Regions from separate parts of the Rhodobacter sp. 4.3.4 genome, predicted to be linked through region 3. Evidence: riboswitches for the same ligand, from Rfam matches in the RefSeq annotation. Region 3 holds a riboswitch; each other region holds the start of a gene.

Region 1 (7,058 bases), 940 kb from region 3:
GCAAGCGACGACCCCAGCATGAAGGCGGTCAGGCGGATGCGCTTGACCTTGATGCCGGAACGCCGCGCCGCCTCGATATTGCCGCCGACGGCGAACATCGAGCGGCCCCATTTCGTGCGGGTCAGCGCATATTGCATCGCCGCGACGCAAAGGACGAAGACGACGAACATGAAGGGCACGCCGCGGCCAAGGTTCAGATAGGCGACGGCGCCTTCCAGAAGCAGGGTGACCGCGCCCGCCTTGACCAGCACGACGCTGGCGGAGGCATGCGACAGGTTCGCCGCCGCCCGCGCCCGCATCTGCCGGAAGCCGAACCACAGGATGCCCAGCCCCGGCACCAAAGCCAGCGCATGCGAGGCCCAGTCCGGCATGATCAGGATCTGTCCGAAGCGGACCAGGAAGGAGGCGTAAGGCAGGTTGATCGAGCCGGTCGGCCCGAGGATGTAAAGCTGCATGCCCAAAAGCGCGAGCAGCCCCGAAAGGGTCGAAACAAAGCTCGGCATGGTGAAGCGATTGAGCAGCGTCGCATAGATCGCCCCCATCGTCGCCCCGGCCGAAAGCGCCGCCAGAATGGCGAGCGGCAGCGGCACCCCCATGTTGACCCAGAGAACACCGACCAGCGCCGAGGCCAGCCCGCTCATCGAACCGACGGAGAGGTCGATCTCGCCCAGAAGCAGGATCAGCACGATGCCAAGCGAGATGAACCCCACCGCCGCGGCGTCAAACAGCAGGTTGACGAGGTTGTTGGGCAGCAGGAAGACCGGGTTCAGGGTGGAAAACACCACCGAAATCAGGATCAGCCCCACCACGACCGGCAGGATGCCCAGATCGCCCGAGCGGATGCGGTCGATGAAGGCGCGCGCCGCACCGGCAAGCCCGGTATCGGCCCGCAGCCGGGCATCGGCGCGGTCATAGGCGATGGGCGAGGCGTCGGGTTTCATGCTCATTGCTGGGCCCTTGTTCTTTCGATGGCATCGCGGCGGGCGGCGACATTGTCCTCTGCCCCCATGATCGCGGCGACGATCTGTTCGCGCGTGGCCTCGCGGGGGAAGGTGCCGTTGTTGCGCCCAAGCCGCAGCACCGCGATGCGGTCAGAAACGGCGCGGACATTGTCCATGTTGTGGGAAATCAGGATCACGCCATAGCCGCGATCGCGCAGCCGCTCGATCAGGTTCAAGACCTCGGCGGTCTGCGCCACCCCCAGCGCGGCGGTGGGCTCATCCAGCATGACGATCTTCGGCTCCAAGAGCAGCGAGCGGGCAATCGCCACGGTCTGCCGCTGCCCGCCCGAAAGCGAGGCGATGGGTTCGCGCACCGAGGGGATGCGGGCGGCGAGTTCCCCCAGCAATTGCCAGGCGCGGACCTCCATCTGCACCTCGTCGAGCGCCCAGGGGGACAGCTCCTGGCCAAGGAACAGGTTCGCCACCACATCCAGATTTTCGCACAGCGACAGATCCTGAAAGACGGTGGAAATGCCCAGGGTCAGCGCCGCCGAGGGGCTGTCGATGCTGACCGGCCGCCCCATGAATTCGATCGTGCCCGATGTGGGCTGGAACACCCCCGCCAGGATCTTGATCAGCGTGCTTTTGCCCGCGCCATTGTCGCCCACCAGCGCCACCACCTCGCCCGCATGCACGTCCAGGTCGATGTCGCTCAGCGCGGAGACCGCGCCGAAGGTCTTGGTGATCCCGCGCAGGCGCAGGACCGGCTCGCGCGCGGGCGCAAGCGAAGCGTCATTCACAGCCATCCGGCCTCTCCTCCCCAGTGCGGCGCAGGCAGTCACCCGCCTGCGCCCGTCGGTCAAACCTTGCGTGATGCCCGGATCTTACTCGATGCCCAGCGCCTTGCAGCCCTCGGCATAATCGCCGGTGCAGATCTCGGCGGCGGTCTGGATACCCTTGTCGAAGATCTCGGCCTTGATGTTTTCGCGCGTCACCACGGCCGGAACGAACAGCTCCGAAGGCGTGTCGTAAAGCGTGGTCTTCGGCGCGGGCGTTTCGCCCTTGAGGAAGGTCACGGCGACATTCGCGGCAGCTTCGGCAACGATTTCCGAGGGTTTCGAGATCGTGTTGTATTGATCGCCCGCGATGATCAGCTGCAGCGCCGCGATGGTGGCGTCGTTGCCGGTGACCGGCGGCATCGGATCGACGCCCGCCGCCTTCAGCGCCGCAATCGCGCCGCCGCCGGTGCCGTCATTGGCTGCGACGATGCCCTTGATCTGATCGCCGAACCGGGTGATCTGCCCGGCGGTCCATTCCTGCGCCTTCGGCGGCGCCCAGTCCGGCGTGTCGAATTCGGAAAGCTTGGTATAGGGCGATTCCTCCAGCGCGCGGTGGATACCGTCGCGGATCAAACCGGCCGCCGCATCGGTGGGCGAGCCGTTGATCTCCAGCACCCCCGCGCCATCGGGCACGCCCGAGGCCTTCATATGCTCGACCAGCGATTTCGCGATCGCATAGCCGATGCCCTCATTGTCGAAGGAGACATAGTAATCGGCCGGTTTCGCCGGGATCGGACGGTCATAGGCGATGACCTTGACGCCCTGCGACTGCGCGATCTCGACCAGACCCGCGGCGGCGGCGCTGTCGACCGGATCGAGCACGATCACCTTGGCCCCCTGCGCGATCACCGAGTTGAACTGCTGCTGTTGCAGCGCCACATCGGCATTGGCGTTCTGATAGATCACCGTGCAATCGGCGCAAAGCTTGTCCATCGCCGCCTTGAAGCCGGGGAAATCGTGCTGCTCGTAACGGGTCGAAGCCTGGTCGGGCATCAGGAAGGCCACCGTGGCCGCTTCCTGCGCGCTGGCCGCGGCGCCAAGGAAAGCTGCGACAAGAACCGAAGCCCCCGCCAGCGAAATCGTCTTGTTCATCCTGGTCTCCTCCTCTGGATGATCCGCAAGGCCCCGGCCCGGTCTTGGCCCGGGTTCCGCCGCCGCCCGACCGGGCCTGCAAACCCCGTCCAGCCACGCCGACACGCCCCGGTTGCGCCGCCTCCACGCCTCCGCCCTTATGCTGCATCGGTTGCGCAAGCTTGCTCAATCGATGAAGCAGAATTGCATCCGGTTTCGATTCACGTCAAGATCGAAGATGACAACCGACGGAAAAGCATGACCGACACCTCTGGCCCCGGCCGCAAGCGCCCGACGATCTATGACCTGGCCGAACGGGCGGGGACCTCGCCCAGCGCGGTCAGCGCGGTGCTGAACGGCTCGTGGAAGAAGCGGCGGATCAGCGAAAAGCTGGCGGAGCGGATCACCGCGCTGGCGGGCGAGCTGGGCTATGCGGTGAATTATCAGGCCAGCCTGCTGCGGCGGGAGCGTTCGAACATCGTCGGCATGATCGTGCCGAAATATGACAACCGCTATTTCGGCGCCATGGCCGAGCGCTTCGAGGCAGTGGCCCGCGCGCATGGGATGTTTCCGGTGATGACCTGCACGCAGCGCGACCCGGCGCTGGAATTCGAGGCGGCGCGGGCGCTTTTGTCCTATCAGGTCGATTGTCTGGTGGCGAATGGGGCGACCGACCCGGACCGGATCGCCGATCTGTGCGCCGCGGCCGGGGTGCGGGTGGTCAACCTCGATCTGCCGGGATCGAAGGCGGCCTCGGTCACCTCGGACAACTTTGCCGGGGCGAAGACGCTGACGCATCTGATCCTCGACCGCTGCCGCGACGATCTGGGCTATGCCGGGCCGCTTCTCTTCATCGGCGGGCGGGCGGGCGATCACAACACCGCCGAGCGGATCGGCGGCTTTCGCGCCGCCCATGCCGAACGCGCCATCCCCCTGCCCGAAGAGGCGATCCTGGCCTGCGGCTATTCGCCCGACAAGGCCGAGCGGGCGCTCGACGCGCGGGCGGGGGCGCTGCCGCCGGGGCTGTTCGTGAACTCGACGATCAGCCTTGAAGGGGTGGTGGGCTGGCTCAACCGCGCCGTGCCCGATCATGCCGGGCGGATGCGTTACGGCTGTTTCGACTATGACGCTTTCGCCGCGCAACTGCCTGACAATGTTGGCATGATCGAGCAGGACGTGGACGGGATGATTGCCAAGGTCTTCGCGCTGATCGAGGGCGGCCCGACCAGCCCCGCGCATTTCCGCATCCCCTGCATCCTGCGCACGCCCCCCCTTCCCCGCGGCTGAGCCGCAGCGCAGCGCCCACAACCGCAAGCCGCAGTTCCGGCTTGACGCGGCGGGCGAATTGGATTTGGCTGACGCCGTCCAAGTTCCGGCCCGCGGGCCGGATTGAAAGGGAACGCGGAACGGCGCTTGCGCCCAGACCGCGGCTGCCCCCGCAACTGTGAGCGGCGAGCAACGTCGACATGCCACTGGGCGCTGCCCGGGAAGGCCGGCGAAGCCAAGACCCGCGAGCCAGGAGACCTGCTTGGACACTCACCCTTTCCGGGGCGCGAGGGGCGCCGCGGAAGCGGCCCGTTCCGCAGAGGTGGCCCGCCGTCCGCGGAAAGCCCCGGCCTTCCGCGACATCCCACCTTCCGGGCGGTTTCGCCCGGCCGACCAAGGTTCGCCGATGCCGCTTTCGTCCTGCGCCTTTCTTTGCCGTCCAGCCCGTCGCCGCCCCGCCCCCGCCTGCGACCCGCCGCGCCGGGGCAAAGCCGGAGATGGCCCGGCCCTTGCGGCCGCCCATTACTTGACAATTTCACTCAGCAAGCGCAGGAGGGGACAAAGCCAGCCCTCCGCCAGCCGCTCCTGTCCCGCCCTGAACGTCCCCGAGGTCTGCCATGCCCCCCGACATGAACCCAGTCATGCATCCCGTCATGCCCGCGCCTGCCAATGACGCGCTGATCCTGTTTCTCGACCGTGTCGGGCTTTCCTCGCTGGCCGAGTCCCTGCGCGCCGCCGCCGCCGCCGAGGCGCTGACCCCGCTGGCGATGTTCGCCCATGCCGATATTCTGGTGCAGGGCGTGATGCTGGGGCTGCTTGCGGCCTCGGTGCTGGCCTGGGCGATCTGGGCGGGCAAGCTGGTGCAGCTGACGCTGTCGCGCCGCCGTCTTTCGCGCGATTACCGGGCGCTGGCGGCGCGCGGCACGCTGGGCGCGACGCTCAGCGGCGGGATTCTGGCGCGGATGCAGGCGGCGGCAAGCGCGGAAATCCGCGCCTCCGAAGGGCTGCCCGATGGCGGCATCAAGGAGCGTGTCGCGATCGATCTGGCCCGGATCGAGGCCGGGGCGGCGCGGGCGATGCAATCGGGGGTGACGGCGGTGGGGTCGATCGGCTCGACCGCGCCCTTCGTCGGGCTGTTCGGCACCGTCTGGGGGATCATGAACGCCTTTGTCGGCATCGCGGAAAGCGGGTCTTCCAGCCTTGCCGTCGTCGCGCCGGGCATCGCCGAGGCGCTGATGGCCACCGCGCTTGGCCTGGTCGCGGCGATCCCCGCCGTGCTGCTTTACAACCACCTGACCCGCGCCGTCGGCGGCTACCGCGCCGCGCTGACCGATGCGGCGGCGCTGGTCGAACGCACGCTCTCGCGCGATCTGGACCGGGCGCGGCGGGCGCCCGCCAGCGTCACCCCCCTGCATCTGGTGGCGGAATAATGGCGGTCCGGCTCTCCGACGGCGACGACCTCGCCCCCGAGGCGCAGATCAACATCACCCCCTTCATCGATGTGATGCTGGTGCTGCTGATCATCTTCATGGTGGCGGCGCCGCTCTCGACCGTTGATGTGCCGGTCGATCTGCCCGTCGCCTCGGGGCAGCCGCAGCCGCGCCCGGCGGACCCGGTTGTGCTGAGCCTGAACGCGGAAAAGGGGCTGATGCTGGGCCGCGATCCGGTCAGCGCCACCGATCTGCCCGCAAGGCTGGCCGAGGCGACGGCGGGCAAGCTGGACACGCGGATCTTCGTTTCGGCTGACAAATCCGTGCCTTACGGCGAGATGATGGGGCTTTTGAACCAGCTGCGCGCGGGCGGCTATCTGAAGATCGGCCTTGTCGGTCTGGAGGAGGCCGCGCCATGAGCCTGGCGCTTGCCGATCCGCCCGAGGCGCCGGGCCGGGCGCTTTTGTGGGGGCTGGCGCTCTCGCTGGCGCTGCATGCGGTCGCGGTTTCCGTGCTGTCGCAGACCGAGGCCGCGCCCGCGGCGCTGGTGGCGGCGGGGGCGGGCGGCGAGGATCTCGACACGCTCGAGGCGATCGCCGCGACCTTCGTCGATCTGACGCCGCAGATCCAGCTGCCCGAGCCGGCGATGACATTGCCGCTGACCGCGCCGGTGATCGACATTCCCGAAGTCCGGCTGCCCGATCCGGTGCTTTTGCCGCCCGAGCTGCCGAAGATCACGCCGCCGAAAGTCGCGGAAGACAAGCCGAAACCGCCGCCGCCAAAACCGAAACCCGAGCGGCGGGCGGAAAAGCCGAAACAGGCAAAACCCGCGCCCGCGCAAAGCGAAAGCCGCGCCGCCGCGCGCGCGGCGGGATCGGGCGCAGGCGCGCAGGCGGGCACGGGCGGGACGGATGCGCAGGCGACGGTCGCGGCGGGCACGGTGAAAAGCCAGCTTGCGAAATGGGGCGCGACGATCCGCACCCGGATCGAGCGGCGCAAGAGCTATCCCGCCGCGGCGGGACGGGCTTCGGGCTCGGTCGGGCTGGCGCTGCGGGTCGGCCGCGACGGCGCGCTGATTTCGGCCGCGGTGAACCGCTCCTCGGGCCATCCGGCGCTCGATGCGGCGGCGCTGGCGGCGGTGCAGAAGGCGGGGCGTTTCCCCGCCGCCCCGGCAGAGCTGGCAAAGCCGAGCTACGCCTTTTCCATTTCCGTCAAGTTTTCGCGCTGAGCGACGGCTCGCGCGCCAGCGTCCGCGCCTCGGCCAGATGCAGCCGGTCAAGCGCCGCCTGCGGCGAGCCGGTCTCTGCCAGCGCCCGCGCCCAGATCCGCGCCACCGAGGCCGCCGACCAGGGCAGCACCGCCTGATGCGCCCAGGCCCGTGCGGGCGCGGGCAGCCGGTCGAAGGCCGCCATCGGATCGGCCCGCAACCGGCGGCGCAGCGGTGTCGTCAGGTTGCGCCTCATGCCCCCTGCCCCCAGCGCGGGAAAGGATCGGGCAGATCGGCCCAGACC
Region 2 (7,058 bases), 620 kb from region 3:
CAGGGCGCGCGTTCAAAGGCGCAAAGGGCCACGCCGGTCTGCGCACAGGCCGCGACGGCATTGCTGCTCATCTGCGCGGCAAAGGGGTGGGTGGCGTCGATCACATGGGTCACGCCCTCGCGCGTCAGGTAATCGACCAGCCCCGCCACGCCGCCAAAGCCGCCGATGCGCGTGGGCAGCGGCTGGGTGACGGGCGCACCGGTCCGGCCCGCATAGGAAAAGACCGCCTCAAAGCTCTGATCTGCAAGGGTTTTCGCCAGGCGGCTGGCTTCGGTGGTGCCGCCAAGCACAAGGAGGCGTGTCATGTCTGATCCGTGGTTGAGCATCGTGGGTCTGGGCGAAGATGGCCTTGATGGGCTGCCTTTGGCAAGCCGTCAGGCGCTGGAAAAGGCCGAGGTGATCTTTGGCGGGCCGCGGCATCTGGAGCTTGCGGCGGCGGGCAGCCGCGGGCGGGCCTGGCCCGTTCCGTTTGATATCGCGCCGGTTCTGGCCTGCCGCGGCCGGGCGACGGTGGTTCTGGCCTCGGGCGATCCGTTCTGGTTCGGCGCGGGCTCGATGCTGGCGGAGCGGCTTTCCCCCGATGACTGGCGGGCCTTTCCGGCGCCCGGGGTGGTGTCGCATCTTTGCGCGCGGCTGGGCTGGCGGGCCGAGGAGGTCACCGCGCTGGGTCTGCATGCCGCGCCTTTTGGCCGGTTGCTGCCGGTGCTGGGCCGCGGCACCCGGGCCATCGTGACGCTGCGCGACGCCGCCGCCGTGGCCGATCTGGCGGGCTGGCTGGTCGCTAACGGTTTTGGCGCGGTGCGGATGGGCGTGGCGGAGCGGCTGGGCGGTCCGGCCGAAATGCTGCGCAGCATTGCCGCGCAAGACTATGATTTGACGGATGTTTCCGCGCCGGTCACGGTGGCGCTCGATGGTGCGGATCTGGCCCCCGGCGCCGGGCTTTCGCAGGTGCCGGGGCGGAGCGAGAGCGCCTTTGCCCATGACGGGCAGATCACCAAGGCGCCGATGCGGGCTTTGACGCTGGCCGCGCTGGCGCCGCGGCGCGGCGAATTGCTGTGGGACATCGGCGGCGGGTCGGGTTCCGTCTCGGTCGAATGGTGTCTGGCGGGCGGACGCGCGATCACGATCGAGCCGCGCCCCGACAGGATCGAGAATATCCGCAAGAATATAGACACTTACGGGCTTTCCCCGCGGATGCGGGCGGTTCATGGCACGGCCCCCGAGGCGCTGGCGGATCTGCCCGCACCGCAGGCCGTCTTCATCGGCGGTGGCGGGTCGCGGGCGCTGTTCGACCGGCTGTGGGAGTTGCTCGCCCCCGGCACCCGGATCGTCGCCAATGCGGTGACGCTTGACTCCGAAACCCTGCTTGCCGATCTGCACGCCCGTCATGGCGGTCAGCTTTGGCGCATCGACCTTGCCGAGGCGCAGCCGCTGGGCCGGATGCGCGGCTGGGCGCCCAGCCGTCCGCAGCTGCAATGGAGCGGGCGGCGGTGATTGTCGCGGGGCTTGGATTTCGCAAGGGCACCGCGCCCGCCGCCTTTGCGCAGGCGCTTTTGGCTGCGGGGCGCGTGGATGCCCTTGCCACCGCGCGCGAAAAAGCACATGAGCTTGCCGCCGCCTGTCCGGGCTTTCGGGTGATCGGCGTCGATGTGGCGGGGGTGGCGACCCCCACGCGCTCGGACCTTGTGCTGGCGCGCAAGGGCACCGGATCGGTGGCAGAGGCGGCGGCGCTGGTCGCAGCAGGCAAGGGGGCGCGGCTCGTGCTGCCCCGACAGGTGATCGGCGGGGTGGCCCTTGCCGTGGCGGAGGGAGAGGACGAATGACGGTGCATTTCATCGGCGCGGGGCCGGGGGCGGCGGATCTGATCACGATCCGGGGCCGTGATCTGATCGCGTCCTGTCCGGTTTGCCTGTATGCCGGAAGCCTTGTGCCCGAGGCGCTGCTGGCGCATTGCCCGCCCGGCGCCAAGATCGTCAACACCGCGCCGATGAGCCTTGATGCGATCATCGACACGATCGCCGAGGCCCATGCCGCGGGGCAGGATGTCGCCCGGCTGCATTCGGGCGATCTGTCGATCTGGTCGGCGATGGGCGAGCAGCTGCGCCGGTTGCGCGCCTTGAACATTCCCTATGATGTGACCCCCGGCGTGCCGTCCTTCGCCGCCGCCGCCGCGACTTTGGGGGCGGAACTGACGCTTCCCGGGGTGGCGCAATCGGTCATTCTGACCCGCACCTCGGGGCGGGCCTCGGCCATGCCCGAGGGGGAGACGCTGGAGAATTTCGCCCGCACCGGCGCGGTTCTGGCCATTCACCTCTCGGTGCATGTGCTTGACGAGGTTGTGCAAAAGCTGGTGCCGCATTACGGCGCCGATTGCCCTGTTGCCATCGTCTGGCGCGCGAGCTGGCCCGATCAGCGGGTGGTGCGCGCGACGCTGGCCACGCTGCAGACCAGCCTTGGCGCCGAGCTGGAGCGCACGGCGCTGATCCTTGTGGGCCGGTCGCTTGCGACCGAGGATTTCGACGAAAGCCGCCTTTACGCGGGCGATTACGACCGCCGCTACCGCCCCTTGGGCACCCATCCGCGCTTCCCGGAGGGCACAGAATGAGCGGCTTTGTCTCCTTCGTTTCCTCGGGGCCCGGCGATCCCGAGCTGTTGACGCTGAAAGCCGCCGACCGGCTGGCCAAAGCCGATGTGGTGCTGTTTGACGATCTTTCCGCCGGGCCGATCCTTGGTCATGCGCGCCCGGGGGCCGAACTCATCGCGGTCGGCAAGCGGGCCGGGCGGCCCTCGCCGAAGCAGGATCATGTGAACCGGCTGCTCGTCGATCACGCGCTGACCGGTCTGCGGGTGGTGCGGCTGAAGTCGGGGGATTCGGGGCTCTTCGGGCGGCTCGAGGAGGAGCTGGACGCGCTGACCGGCGCGGGCATCCCCTATGAGATCATCCCCGGCGTGCCCTCGGCCTGCGCTGCCGCCGCCGCGGCCGGGCTGCCGCTGACCCGCCGTCTGACCGCGCGGCGGGTGCAATTCGTCACCGGCGCCGATGTGACGGGCGATCTGCCCGAGGGGCTGAACTGGGCGGCTTTGGCCGACAAGGGCGCGACGACCGTGGTTTTCATGGGCAAGCGCACCTTCCCGAAGCTGGCTGCCGATCTGATCGCGCATGGGCTGGCCCCCGACACGCCCGCGCTGCTGGCGGAAGCCGTGGGCCATCCCGAGCAAAGCGTGACCCGTTCGACCGTCGCGGAGCTGGCGGCACGCCTTGCCGCCGAACGCTCCGACAAGCCCGCGCTCATTCTTTATGGTCCGCTTTACGCGCCGGAGGCCTGAGATGATCGAGCTTTCCCTGATCGGCATTGGCACCGGCAATCCGCGCCACATCACCGGGCAGGCGGTCGATGCGATGAATGCCGCCGATCTGATCCTGATCCCGCTCAAGGGCGCGGACAAATCCGATCTGGCCGGGCTGCGCCGTCAGATCTGCGCCGCGCATCTGACCAACCCGGCAACGAAAGTGGTCGAGTTCGCGCTGCCCGTGCGCGATGCGTCGAACCCTTCCTATCGCAAGGGCGTGGACGACTGGCACGATGCCATCGCCGAGGCCTGGCTGGCGGAGATCTCCGCGCATGTTCCGGGGCTTGGCGGTCGGGTGGCGCTGCTGGTCTGGGGCGATCCCTCGCTTTACGACAGCACCTTGCGCATCGCGGAACGCCTCAAATCCCGCCTTGATCTGACCACAAGGGTCATCCCCGGCATCACCGCGATCCAGGCGCTGTGTGCCGCCCATGCGATCCCCCTGAACGAGATCGGCGCCCCGGTGATGATCACGACGGGGCGGCAATTGCGTGACCACGGCTGGCCCGCGGGCACCGATACGGTCGTTGCGATGCTCGATGGCGAGTGTTCCTTCCAGAGCCTGCCGCCCGACGGGCTGACGATCTTCTGGGGCGCCTGTGTGGCCATGCCCGAGGAGGTGCTGATTTCAGGGCCGCTGGCCGAGGTCACGGCGCAGATCCTGCAGGCCCGGGCCGATCTGCGCGCCCGCCATGGCTGGGTGATGGATATCTACCTGCTGCGTCGCAATGCGCCCAAGGCGTGACGCTTCCCGGCCTTGACCTCGCCCCGTCGCGGGGCTACTCCAACGGGCGATGGTTCCCAACTGGACGGGATTAATAGGGAACACGGTGAGGATTACCCATCAGGGGCCTAATCCGTGGCTGCCCCCGCAACTGTGAGCGGCGAGACGACGGTCGAATGCCACTGGCCCCCCCGATCCACCGGGGAGACTGGCCGGGAAGGTGACCCGAGTTGATCGAACCGCAAGTCAGGAGACCTGCCATCGCTCTGGCGTCGCAAGCCTTCCCGGGGCGGGGTGTCTCCGGTCAATCCGAAAGCGGCGCGTTCGATGTGGAGTTGTTCGCATGCATATCATGGAGGGCTATCTGCCCGTCACCCATGCCATTGGCTGGTCCCTTGCCGCCGCCCCCTTCGTCGTCGCGGGCGCGGTGAAGATCCGCAAGATCGTCGCCGAGCGTCCTGAGGCCCGGATGACCCTTGCCGCCGCGGGGGCCTTTGCCTTCGTGCTCTCGGCGCTGAAAATCCCCTCCGTCACCGGCTCGTGTTCGCACCCGACCGGCACCGGGCTGGGCGCGGTTGTCTTCGGCCCCTCGGTCATGGCGGTGCTTGGGGTGATCGTGCTGCTGTTTCAGGCGCTTCTGCTTGCCCATGGCGGTCTGACGACGCTGGGCGCCAACGCCTTTTCCATGGCAATCGTCGGGCCCTGGGTGGCCTTTGGCGTCTATAAACTGGCGGGCAAGGCCGGGGCCTCGATGGCGGTGGCGGTGTTTCTGGCCGCGTTCCTGGGCGATCTGGCGACCTATGTGACCACCTCGCTGCAGCTGGCGCTGGCTTACCCCGATCCGGCCTCTGGCTTCATGGGCGCGGCGGTGAAATTCGGCTCGGTCTTCGCGCTGACGCAGATCCCGCTGGCGATTGCCGAGGGCTTCCTGACCGTGATCGTCGTCGATGCCCTGGCGGGCAAGGTCGATGACAAGGACAAATTGCGCATTCTGGCCGGGGAGGCACGCTGATGAGCAGCAAACGGACTTTGTGGCTGCTGGCCGGAACCGTGGCGCTGGTGGTGGTGCCGCTTCTGATGGGCGGCGAATTCGGCGGCGCCGACGGGCAGGCGGCCGAGCTGATCGAGGCGACCGTGCCGGGCTTTGCCCCCTGGGCCGATCCGCTTTGGGAGCCGCCGAGCGGCGAGGTTGAAAGCCTGTTCTTCGCGCTGCAGGCGGCGCTTGGCGCCTTTGTCGTGGGGCTGGTGATCGGGCGCCGTCAGGGCGCCACCAAGGCCCGCGAGGAAAACGCCCCCGCCGCCCGGTCCGTCCCCGCAGAATGAGCCTCGCCTCGATCGATCGGGTCGCCGCGCAAGGCCGCTGGCGCAACCGCCCGCTGGCCGAGAAAAGCCTGATCGGTCTTGGGTTTCTGGCTTTGGCCGTGACCGTGCCGCCCTTTCCCGGGGCGGTTCTGGTCACGGGCGCGATCCTGGCCTTCACCTTTCTGGGCGCCCGGGTGCCTTTGCGCTTCTGGGCCTCGGTCGCAGTGCTGCCGCTGGGGTTTCTGACCACCGGGGCGGCGGTGCTTCTGCTCCAGATCGGACCGGAGGGCATCGCGCTTGCCCCGGACGGCCCGGCCAAGGCCGCCGCCCTGGTGATGCGCGCCACGGCCGCGACCTGCTGCCTTCTTTTCCTGGCCACCACCACGCCCGCCGCCGATCTGCTCTCCGGTCTGCGTCGCTGGCGCGTGCCGGCAGAACTCATCGAGATCGCGCTTTTGACCTATCGCTTTGTTTTCATTCTGGCCGAGGAAGCCGCGGCGATGACCACCGCGCAGCGCGCCCGCCTCGGCCATGCCACCCGGCGGCGCTGGCTGCGGTCGAGTGCGCAGGTGATCGCGGCGCTTTTGCCGCGCGCGCTGGCCCGCGCCCGGCGTCTGGAAACCGGGCTTGGCGCGCGCAACTGGCAGGGCGAGATGCGCGTCCTCTCCACCCGGCCCGCGGCCTCGCCCCTTGTGCTCGGCCTGATCCTGACCCTGCAAGCCGCGATCCTTGCGGCCGGAGTGTTGCTGTGACCCCGATCCTGGCCGCCGAGGCCCTGACCTACGTTTTCCCGGGCGGCGTGAAAGCGCTTGATGATCTGTCGCTTGCCGTGCCGCAGGGCGAAAGCCTGGCCATCCTTGGCCCGAATGGCGCCGGGAAATCGACGCTGCTTTTGCATCTGAACGGCACGTTGCGCCCGCAATCGGGCCGGGTTCTGCTGGGCGGCACCGCCACCGGCCATTCGCGCAAGGATCTGACCGACTGGCGCCGCCGCGTCGGTCTGGTGCTGCAGGATGCCGATGACCAGCTGTTTGCCGCGACGGTTTTCGAGGATGTCTCTTTCGGGCCGCTGAACATGGGTCTGTCCGAAGCCGAGGCCCGCGCCCGGGTTGAAGAAGCGCTTGCGGCGCTGTCGATTTCCGATCTGCGCGACCGGCCGACCCACATGCTTTCGGGCGGGCAGAAGCGGCGGGTGGCGATTGCGGGCGCGGTGGCGATGCGCCCCGAGGTGCTGTTGCTCGATGAACCCACCGCCGGGCTTGATCTGGCGGGGACCGAGCAGCTTCTGACCCTGCTGCGCGGGCTGCGCGCCGCGGGCATGACGCTGGTCTTTTCCACCCATGATGTCGAACTGGCCGCCGCTTTGGCCGACCGGGTGGCGCTCTTCCGCGCCGGTCGCGTTCTGGCCGAGGGGGCGGCCGAGGCCGTGCTTTCCGACCGCGCGACGCTGGCACAGGTGGGGCTGCGTCCGCCTCTGGTGATCGACCTTGCGCTGATGGCGCGCGATCACGGCCTTCTCGCCCCCGAGGCGGCGCTGCCGAAGACGCGCGACGATCTTGCGGCGCAGATGGCGGGCTGGACCCGGCGTTAGCCCGGTTTTCCTGGCCCGCGCCTTGCGTTACCCTGCTGTCATGGATCAGACGCCCGCCCCCCAGCCCCCCTTGCCCGCCTCGGTCGGTGT
Region 3 (7,058 bases):
ACGTGGTGGCCGACGACCCGTTCCAGAGCGATCCGGCCGATCCGAAGGCGATGGCCCCCGATGTCCGCGCCCGGTTCGAGGCGGGCGAGACGCTGCCGGTGCGGCAGCGCAAGGTGCGCGTGGTCGAACTGCCGATCTCGGCCACCGAGGATCGGGTGGTCGGCACGCTCGATCTGGAACTGGCGATCCGCGAAGGCCGCAAGGTCATCGAACCCGGTCTTCTGGCCTCCGCGCATCGCGGCATCCTTTACGTCGACGAGGTCAACCTGCTTGACGATCACGTCGTTGACGTGCTGCTCGATTCCGCGGCGATGGGCGTCAACACGATCGAACGCGAGGGGATCAGCTTCTCGCATCCGGCCCGGTTCACCCTTGTCGGCACGATGAACCCCGAAGAGGGCGAATTGCGGCCCCAGCTTCTGGACCGTTTCGGCCTGTGCGTTCAGGTCGAGGGGCTGAAAAACCCCGGGCAGCGCGTCGAAGTGGTCAAGCGCCGGGCCGCCTTCGAACAGGACCCGGCCGCCTTCGTGGCGCGCTGGGGCGAAGAGACCGAGGCCTTGCGGGCGGCGATCGCGGTGGCCATTGCCCGCTGTCCGCAGGTGACGGTTTCGGAGGCGCTGTTGTTCGAGATCGCCGAGCGGTCGCTGAAAATGGGCGTCGATGGCCATCGCAGCGATATCGTGATGCTCAAGGCGGCGAAGGCGCTGGCGGCATGGGCCGGGCGCGACGCGGTGACGCCGGCCGATCTTGACGACGCGGCAAAGCTTGCGCTGGCGCATCGCATGCGGCGCCGTCCGTTCGAAGAGATCATGGGCCGACCGACCGCCGATCTGTCGTCCTGAGCCGCCGTTCCAGCCGATCCTGCCCGCCATCGAAGGGAAATCCCGTGCCTGCTTCCCCCCGCACCATCGTGATCATCGATGCCACCTCCGGTTCCTTGCCGATCCTCGCCCGCGCGGTCGCGGACCTTGCGCCTGCGGAGGCGGCGCAGATCAAGGTGATCGCCCGCGCCTCGAGCGATCTTTTCGACGAGAAGCGGATCGCCGCGATCGCGGATCTGGTGCGGGGCGCGGATGCGCTGATCCTGCTGCCGCATGGCGGCCCCGAGTCGATCCCCGGTGCCGACCGGCTGGCGGCGGCGGCGGCGGGGCGGCTGATCCATGTGCAGGCGGGCGCGATGTCGCCCGACGAGGTCGACATGGCGCGCAGGCTTGGCACGGATGTCGGCTCTGACGCCCATGCGCTGCGCTCGGATTACCTGTCGCGCGGCGGCGCGGCCAATCTGCGCGGGCTGCTGTTGACGGTCGCGCGGCAGACCGGGGCGGAACTTCCCGCGCCGCCGCCGCCCGAGACCCTGCCGATCGAGGGCATCCATCACCCGCAATGGACGGGCGGGCTGCGCGACCGCGACGGCTATCTGGACTGGGCGCGGGCGCGCGCGGCCCCGGGGGCGCCGGTGATCGGGATGTGGTTTGCCAACTATTCCTGGGTCAACGGCGATCTGGCCGTCTTCGACGCGCTGATCGCCGAGATCGAGGCGCAGGGCGGCGTGCCGCTTGCGGTCTTTCACAACCGCTTCCGCGATGCCGACCTTGGCAACATGTCGGTGGCAGAGGTGGCCGAGACCTTCTTTCGCAAGGACGGACAGACGCTGATCGAGGTGCTGTTGTCGCCGCAAAGCTTTTCGCTGGCCGTGGGCGGCCCCGGCTCCGAGACCGTCCTGCCGGGGCTTGACGTGCCGGTGCTGCAGCTGATCCAGACCTACAGCCCGCGGGCCGACTGGGAGGACACGCTGCAGGCGGTGTCGCCGATGGATGTCTCGACCAGCGTGGCGCAGCCCGAATTCGACGGCGTGATCATCGGCACCGTCGTCGGCACCCGCGACGAAACCGGCATCGACCCCGCCACCGGCGCCCGTCTGATGCTGCGCACGCCGGTTCCCGAGCGTTGCGCCCATGTGGTGCGATGGGCAATGATGTGGGCGCGGTTGCGCCGCACGCCCCCGGCCGAGCGCAAGGTGGCGATCATCTTCCATCAGTATCCGCCGCGCAACGACCGGCTTGGCTGCGCCTCGGGCCTTGATTCCTTCGAAAGCATCAAGATCCTGCTGGAGCGCATGGCGCAGGAGGGATACCGCATCGACCGCAGCTTCGACAGCGGCGAGGCCATGGCCTTCGAGATGCTCGACCGTCTGACCAGCGACCGGCGCTACCTCACGCCGAAACAGATGGCGGCGCGGGCCGTTGGCGGGATCGCGGATGCCACCGCCGCCCGCTGGCATGCCGAGCGCGGACCGAAGATGCAGGCCGAGATGGACACGAAATGGGGCCCCTGCCCCGGCGTCACCTTCCACCATGACGGCAAGCTTCTGGTCGGGGGCATCGTGAACGGCAACGTCTTTCTGGGCGTGCAGCCGCCGCGCGCCCGGATGGAGGAGGAAGACCAGCCGACGCTGCAGCCCGACGGCCAGCAGATCCACGATCCCTATCTGCCCGCCACGCACCATTACCTGGGCTATTACCGCTGGCTGCGCGAGGAGTTCGGCGCCCATGCGGTGATCCATGTCGGCACCCATGGCACGCTGGAATGGCTGCCCGGCAAAAGCCTTGGCCTGTCGCGCGAATGCTACCCGGACGCAGCCATCTCCGACATTCCCCATCTTTACCCCTATATCATCAACAACCCGGGCGAGGGCACGCAGGCAAAGCGGCGGTCCTATTGCGTGATCCTCGACCACATGATCCCGCCGCAGACCAACGCCGGAAAGACCGAGACCTTCCAGCAGATCGAGGATCTTCTCGAAGCGGCCTATCATGCCCGGCAGGAAGATCCGGGCAAGGTTGCGGTGATTGTCGACAAGCTCTGGGGGCTGACCGCGCAGGCGCATCTGGACGCCGATATCGGCATGACGCGCGATGCGGCCGAGGCCGATCCGGTCGCCTACATGAACAAGCTGCACGGCTATATCGAGACGGTCGATGTGACCAGCATCAACGACGGGCTGCACATCCTGGGGCAGGTGCCGCCGGCCGGGCGGTTCAACGAAACCATGGTGCATCTGACGCGGCTTCCGAACGGCGATGCGGGATCGCTGTGGGATGCAGTGGCCGCCGCACGCGGCTTTGACGGCGAGGATCTGCGCGATCATCCGGGCGATCTGGTGGCGGCGCTGGGCAAGACCAAGGGACAGGTGCTGTCACAGATCCTGACCGATTGCCGCGCCGCCTTCGACGCGCTCGACGCGACCGGCTGGGAGGATGCCGCGATCGCGGCCGAGGTCGAAAGCCGCTTTGGCGGTTCGCCGCGCGTGGCCGAGGCGATGCGCTTCGTGCGCGACGGCGTCCGCCCGAAGCTGCGCCTGATCACCGACGAGATCGACAACACATTGCACGGTCTTGCGGGCGGTTTCGTGCCGCCCGGCGGCTCTGGCAGCCCGACGCGCGGCCGCATCGACATCCTGCCCACGGGGCGCAATTTCTATTCCGTCGATCCCTTCAAGATCCCGACGCCCGAGGCCTGGGAGGTCGGCGTGCGGCAGGCCGAGGCGCTGGTCGCGCGCTACCTTGCCGACGAGGGCCGGGTGCCACGTCAGGTCGGCATCGTGCTGTGGGGCATGCCGACGATGAGCACGCGCGGCGATGACGTGGCGCAGATCCTTTACATGATGGGCGTCCGCCCGGTCTGGGATGCGCGCAGCGGCCGGGTCCGCGGCCTTGAGGTGATCGCGCAGTCCGACCGCAGCTGGCCGCGCATCGACGTGACCGTGCGCACCTCGGGCTTTTTCCGCGACGCCTTCCCCAACCTGATGGAGACCCTCGATCAGGCGGCGCGCATGGTCGCGGCGCTGGACGAACCGGCCGACCTCAACCCGCTGGCCCATAACGTCGCCATCGACCGGGCCGAGCTGATCGCCGCGGGCCTGACGCCGGAAGAGGCCGACAAGCGTGCCGCCTTCCGCATCTATTCGGACAAGCCGGGCACCTATGGCAGCGGGGTCGACGAGCTGATCGACAGCGGCAAGTGGCAGACCCCCGACGACCTGGGCGAGATGTACATGTCCTGGGGCGGCTATGCCTATGGCGCGGGCACCTACGGCGAGGCACGGCAGGACATGTTCCGCAAGCGCATGACCGGGCTTGATCTGACGGTGAAGAACGAGGGCACGCGCGAATATGACATCTTCAGCTGCACCGATTTCAACGCCTATCAGGGCGGCATGAACGCGGCGGTGAAGGCGGTGACCGGCCGACATGTCCGCAGCTACACCGGCGATTCCAACGACCCGCGGCAGCCCCGCATCCGCGCGACCGACGAGGAGGGGCGCTTCATCTTTCGCACCCGCGTGCTCAATCCGAAATGGATCGAGGGCATGAAGCGGCACGGCTACAAGGGCGCGGGCGACCTCTCGCGGCTGGTCGACATCGTCTATCACTGGGACGCCTCGAGCGGCATTCTGGACGATTGGCAATATGAGGAGCTGGCAAAGACCTATGCCTTCGATCCGGCGATGCAGGCGTTTTTCAAGCGCCACAATCCCTATGCGCTGCAAAACATTGCCGAACGGCTGCTCGAGGCGATTTCCCGCGGCCTTTGGGAGAACCCCGGTGCGGCCAAGGATAGTCTGGAGGCGCTGCTGCTTGATGTCGAAGGCTCGGTCGAGGATTGCCTTCTGACGGGGATGACGACGGGCACGGCCCAGGACTAGCGCCCCCCGCGCCGCGGCCGCGCCCTGCGACATTCGGTCAATCCATATATTGACAGCCGTCACATAATGCCCGCAATATGATGTTGCTTCGGTTCTTTCGATTCCGGTCGAAAGCTAAGAGGGAAGTCGGTGCAATGCCGACGCTGCCCCCGCAACTGTAAGCGGCGAGCCAGACCGATCATGCCACTGGGGCGATCCCCGGGAAGGCCGGCGAGGTGTTGACCCGTGAGCCAGGAGACCTGCCGCAGCCACAAGGACACCACGAACGGAGGGTTCGCGGGCTGTGGTCAGGGCGGGTCTTCCCGTCCGGTTCTGCCCGTGCCTTCCGACATGCGAAAGGGCAGACATGAGCATCGTCGTCTATTCGAAACCGGCCTGCGTGCAATGCACGGCGACCACCCGTGCCCTTGACGCGCAGGGGATCGCCTATGACCTGATCGACCTCACCGCGGATGCGGCCGCGCTCATGCGGGTGCAGGAAATGGGCTATCGGCAGGCGCCGGTGGTGGTGGCGGGCGATCTGCACTGGGCGGGTTTTCGCCCGGACATGATCGGCCGTCTGGCCTGATCCATGGCGGGGCTCGTCTATTATTCTTCGGCCTCGGGCAATACTGCACGCTTCATCGAAAAGCTCGGCCTGCCCGCGTGGCGCATCCCCCGTGATCGCAGCGCGCCGATGCCCGACCCGAAGCGGCCCTATGTGCTGATCGCCCCGACCTATGCCGACGGGGAGGGCCGGGGCAGCGTGGCGCCGCAGGTGATCCGCTTTCTCAACGATCCGCAGCGTCGCGGCCTGATCCGCGGCGTGATCGGCGCGGGCAATCGCAACTTCGGCACCTATTATGCCCATGCTGCAGATGTCATTTCCGCCAAATGCAACGTCCCGGTGCTTTATCGTTTCGAGCTTGCCGGAACCGCAACCGATATCGAACGCACCCGCGCGGGGCTGGAAAAATTCTGGAGCACCGAATGCTTGACGCCGTGAAACCCGATCTCGATTACCACGCGCTGAACGCGATGCTGAACCTTTACGACGCCGAGGGACGCATCCGCTTCGAGGCCGACCGGATGGCCGCGCGCGCCTATTTCCTTCAGCATGTGAACCAGAACACCGTGTTCTTTCATAGCCTTGACGAAAAGCTGGGCTATCTGCTCGACGAAGGCTATTACGAGCCTGCGGTGCTGTCCCGGTATTCGAAGGACTTCCTGCACCGGATCTGGGACACGGCCTATGCGCACAAGTTCCGTTTCCCGACCTTTCTGGGCGCGTTCAAATACTACACCTCCTATACGCTCAAGACCCGCGACGGGCAGCGCTATCTTGAGCGGTTCGAGGACCGCGTGGTGATGGTGGCGCTGACGCTTGCGCGCGGCGACGAGGCGCTGGCGCTGGCGCTGATGGAAGAGATGATCTCGGGCCGCTTTCAGCCCGCCACCCCCACCTTCCTCAACGCGGGCAAGGCGCAGCGGGGCGAGCTGATCTCGTGCTTTCTTCTGCGCATCGAAGACAACATGGAGAGCATCGGCCGGTCGATCAACTCTGCCTTGCAGCTCTCCAAGCGCGGCGGCGGGGTGGCGCTTTTGCTCAGCAACCTGCGCGAGGCGGGCGCGCCGATCAAGGGGATCGAGAACCAGTCCTCGGGCGTCATCCCCGTGATGAAGCTGCTCGAGGATTCCTTTTCCTATGCCAATCAGCTCGGCGCGCGTCAGGGCGCGGGGGCGGTCTATCTGCACGCCCATCATCCCGATATCCTGCGCTTTCTGGATACCAAGCGCGAGAATGCCGACGAGAAGACCCGCATCAAGACGCTCAGCCTTGGCGTGGTGATCCCCGACATCACCTTCGAGCTCGCCAAGCGCAACGAGGAGATGTATCTCTTTTCGCCGCATGACATCGCGCGGGTTCATGGCGTGCCGTTCTCGGAGATCTCGATCACCGAGAAATATGCCGAACTGGTGGACGACAAGCGCATCCGCAAGCGCAAGATCAATGCGCGCGCGTTCTTCCAGACGCTGGCGGAAATCCAGTTCGAGAGCGGCTATCCCTATATCCTGTTCGAAGACACGGTGAACCGCGCCCATCCGGTGGCCGGGCGGGTCAACATGTCGAACCTCTGCTCGGAAATCCTGCAGGTCAACGAAGCCTCCGCCTATACCGAGGATCTTGGCTATGCCCATGTCGGCATGGATATTTCCTGCAATCTGGGCAGCCTGAACATCGCCGCGACGCTGGATGGCGCATCCTTCGGCGCCACGGTGGAAACGGCGATCCGCGCGCTCACCGCGGTCAGCGAGATGTCGGCGATCGAGGCCGTGCCCTCGATCCGGCGCGGCAATGACGCCGCTCATGCGG

The links. A riboswitch is a leader RNA that binds a small molecule or an ion and turns the genes downstream of it on or off. The one in region 3 is predicted to bind cobalamin.
Region 1: linked by a shared signal. The riboswitch ahead of exbB (tonB-system energizer ExbB) and the one ahead of nrdH (glutaredoxin-like protein NrdH) in region 3 are both predicted to bind cobalamin.
Region 2: linked by a shared signal. The riboswitch ahead of AC4PTB_RS07580 (energy-coupling factor ABC transporter permease) and the one ahead of nrdH (glutaredoxin-like protein NrdH) in region 3 are both predicted to bind cobalamin.

The regions. Positions count from the first base shown of each region.
Region 1 covers NZ_CM178967.1:1,241,850-1,248,907, reverse strand. The annotation lists gene AC4PTB_RS06005 (sugar ABC transporter permease) at 1-947, opposite strand, end outside; gene AC4PTB_RS06000 (ATP-binding cassette domain-containing protein) at 944-1,747, opposite strand; gene AC4PTB_RS05995 (ABC transporter substrate-binding protein) at 1,826-2,872, opposite strand; gene AC4PTB_RS05990 (substrate-binding domain-containing protein) at 3,110-4,138, shown strand; cobalamin riboswitch at 4,202-4,397, shown strand; gene exbB (tonB-system energizer ExbB) at 4,759-5,547, shown strand; gene exbD (TonB system transport protein ExbD) at 5,547-5,966, shown strand; gene AC4PTB_RS05975 (energy transducer TonB family protein) at 5,963-6,775, shown strand; gene AC4PTB_RS05970 (DUF6525 family protein) at 6,759-7,010, opposite strand; gene AC4PTB_RS05965 (GTP-binding protein) at 7,007-7,058, opposite strand, start outside.
Region 2 covers NZ_CM178967.1:1,559,334-1,566,391, forward strand. The annotation lists gene AC4PTB_RS07550 (cobalt-precorrin-6A reductase) at 1-305, opposite strand, end outside; gene cbiE (precorrin-6y C5,15-methyltransferase (decarboxylating) subunit CbiE) at 304-1,494, shown strand; gene AC4PTB_RS07560 (cobalamin biosynthesis protein) at 1,476-1,823, shown strand; gene cobM (precorrin-4 C(11)-methyltransferase) at 1,820-2,605, shown strand; gene cobA (uroporphyrinogen-III C-methyltransferase) at 2,602-3,327, shown strand; gene cobF (precorrin-6A synthase (deacetylating)) at 3,329-4,096, shown strand; cobalamin riboswitch at 4,130-4,352, shown strand; gene AC4PTB_RS07580 (energy-coupling factor ABC transporter permease) at 4,419-5,087, shown strand; gene AC4PTB_RS07585 (energy-coupling factor ABC transporter substrate-binding protein) at 5,087-5,398, shown strand; gene cbiQ (cobalt ECF transporter T component CbiQ) at 5,395-6,129, shown strand; gene AC4PTB_RS07595 (energy-coupling factor ABC transporter ATP-binding protein) at 6,126-6,968, shown strand; gene tcuA (FAD-dependent tricarballylate dehydrogenase TcuA) at 7,009-7,058, shown strand, end outside.
Region 3 covers NZ_CM178967.1:2,178,262-2,185,319, forward strand. The annotation lists gene AC4PTB_RS10555 (magnesium chelatase ATPase subunit I) at 1-842, shown strand, start outside; gene cobN (cobaltochelatase subunit CobN) at 887-4,705, shown strand; cobalamin riboswitch at 4,778-4,966, shown strand; gene nrdH (glutaredoxin-like protein NrdH) at 5,052-5,273, shown strand; gene nrdI (class Ib ribonucleoside-diphosphate reductase assembly flavoprotein NrdI) at 5,277-5,690, shown strand; gene nrdE (class 1b ribonucleoside-diphosphate reductase subunit alpha) at 5,675-7,058, shown strand, end outside.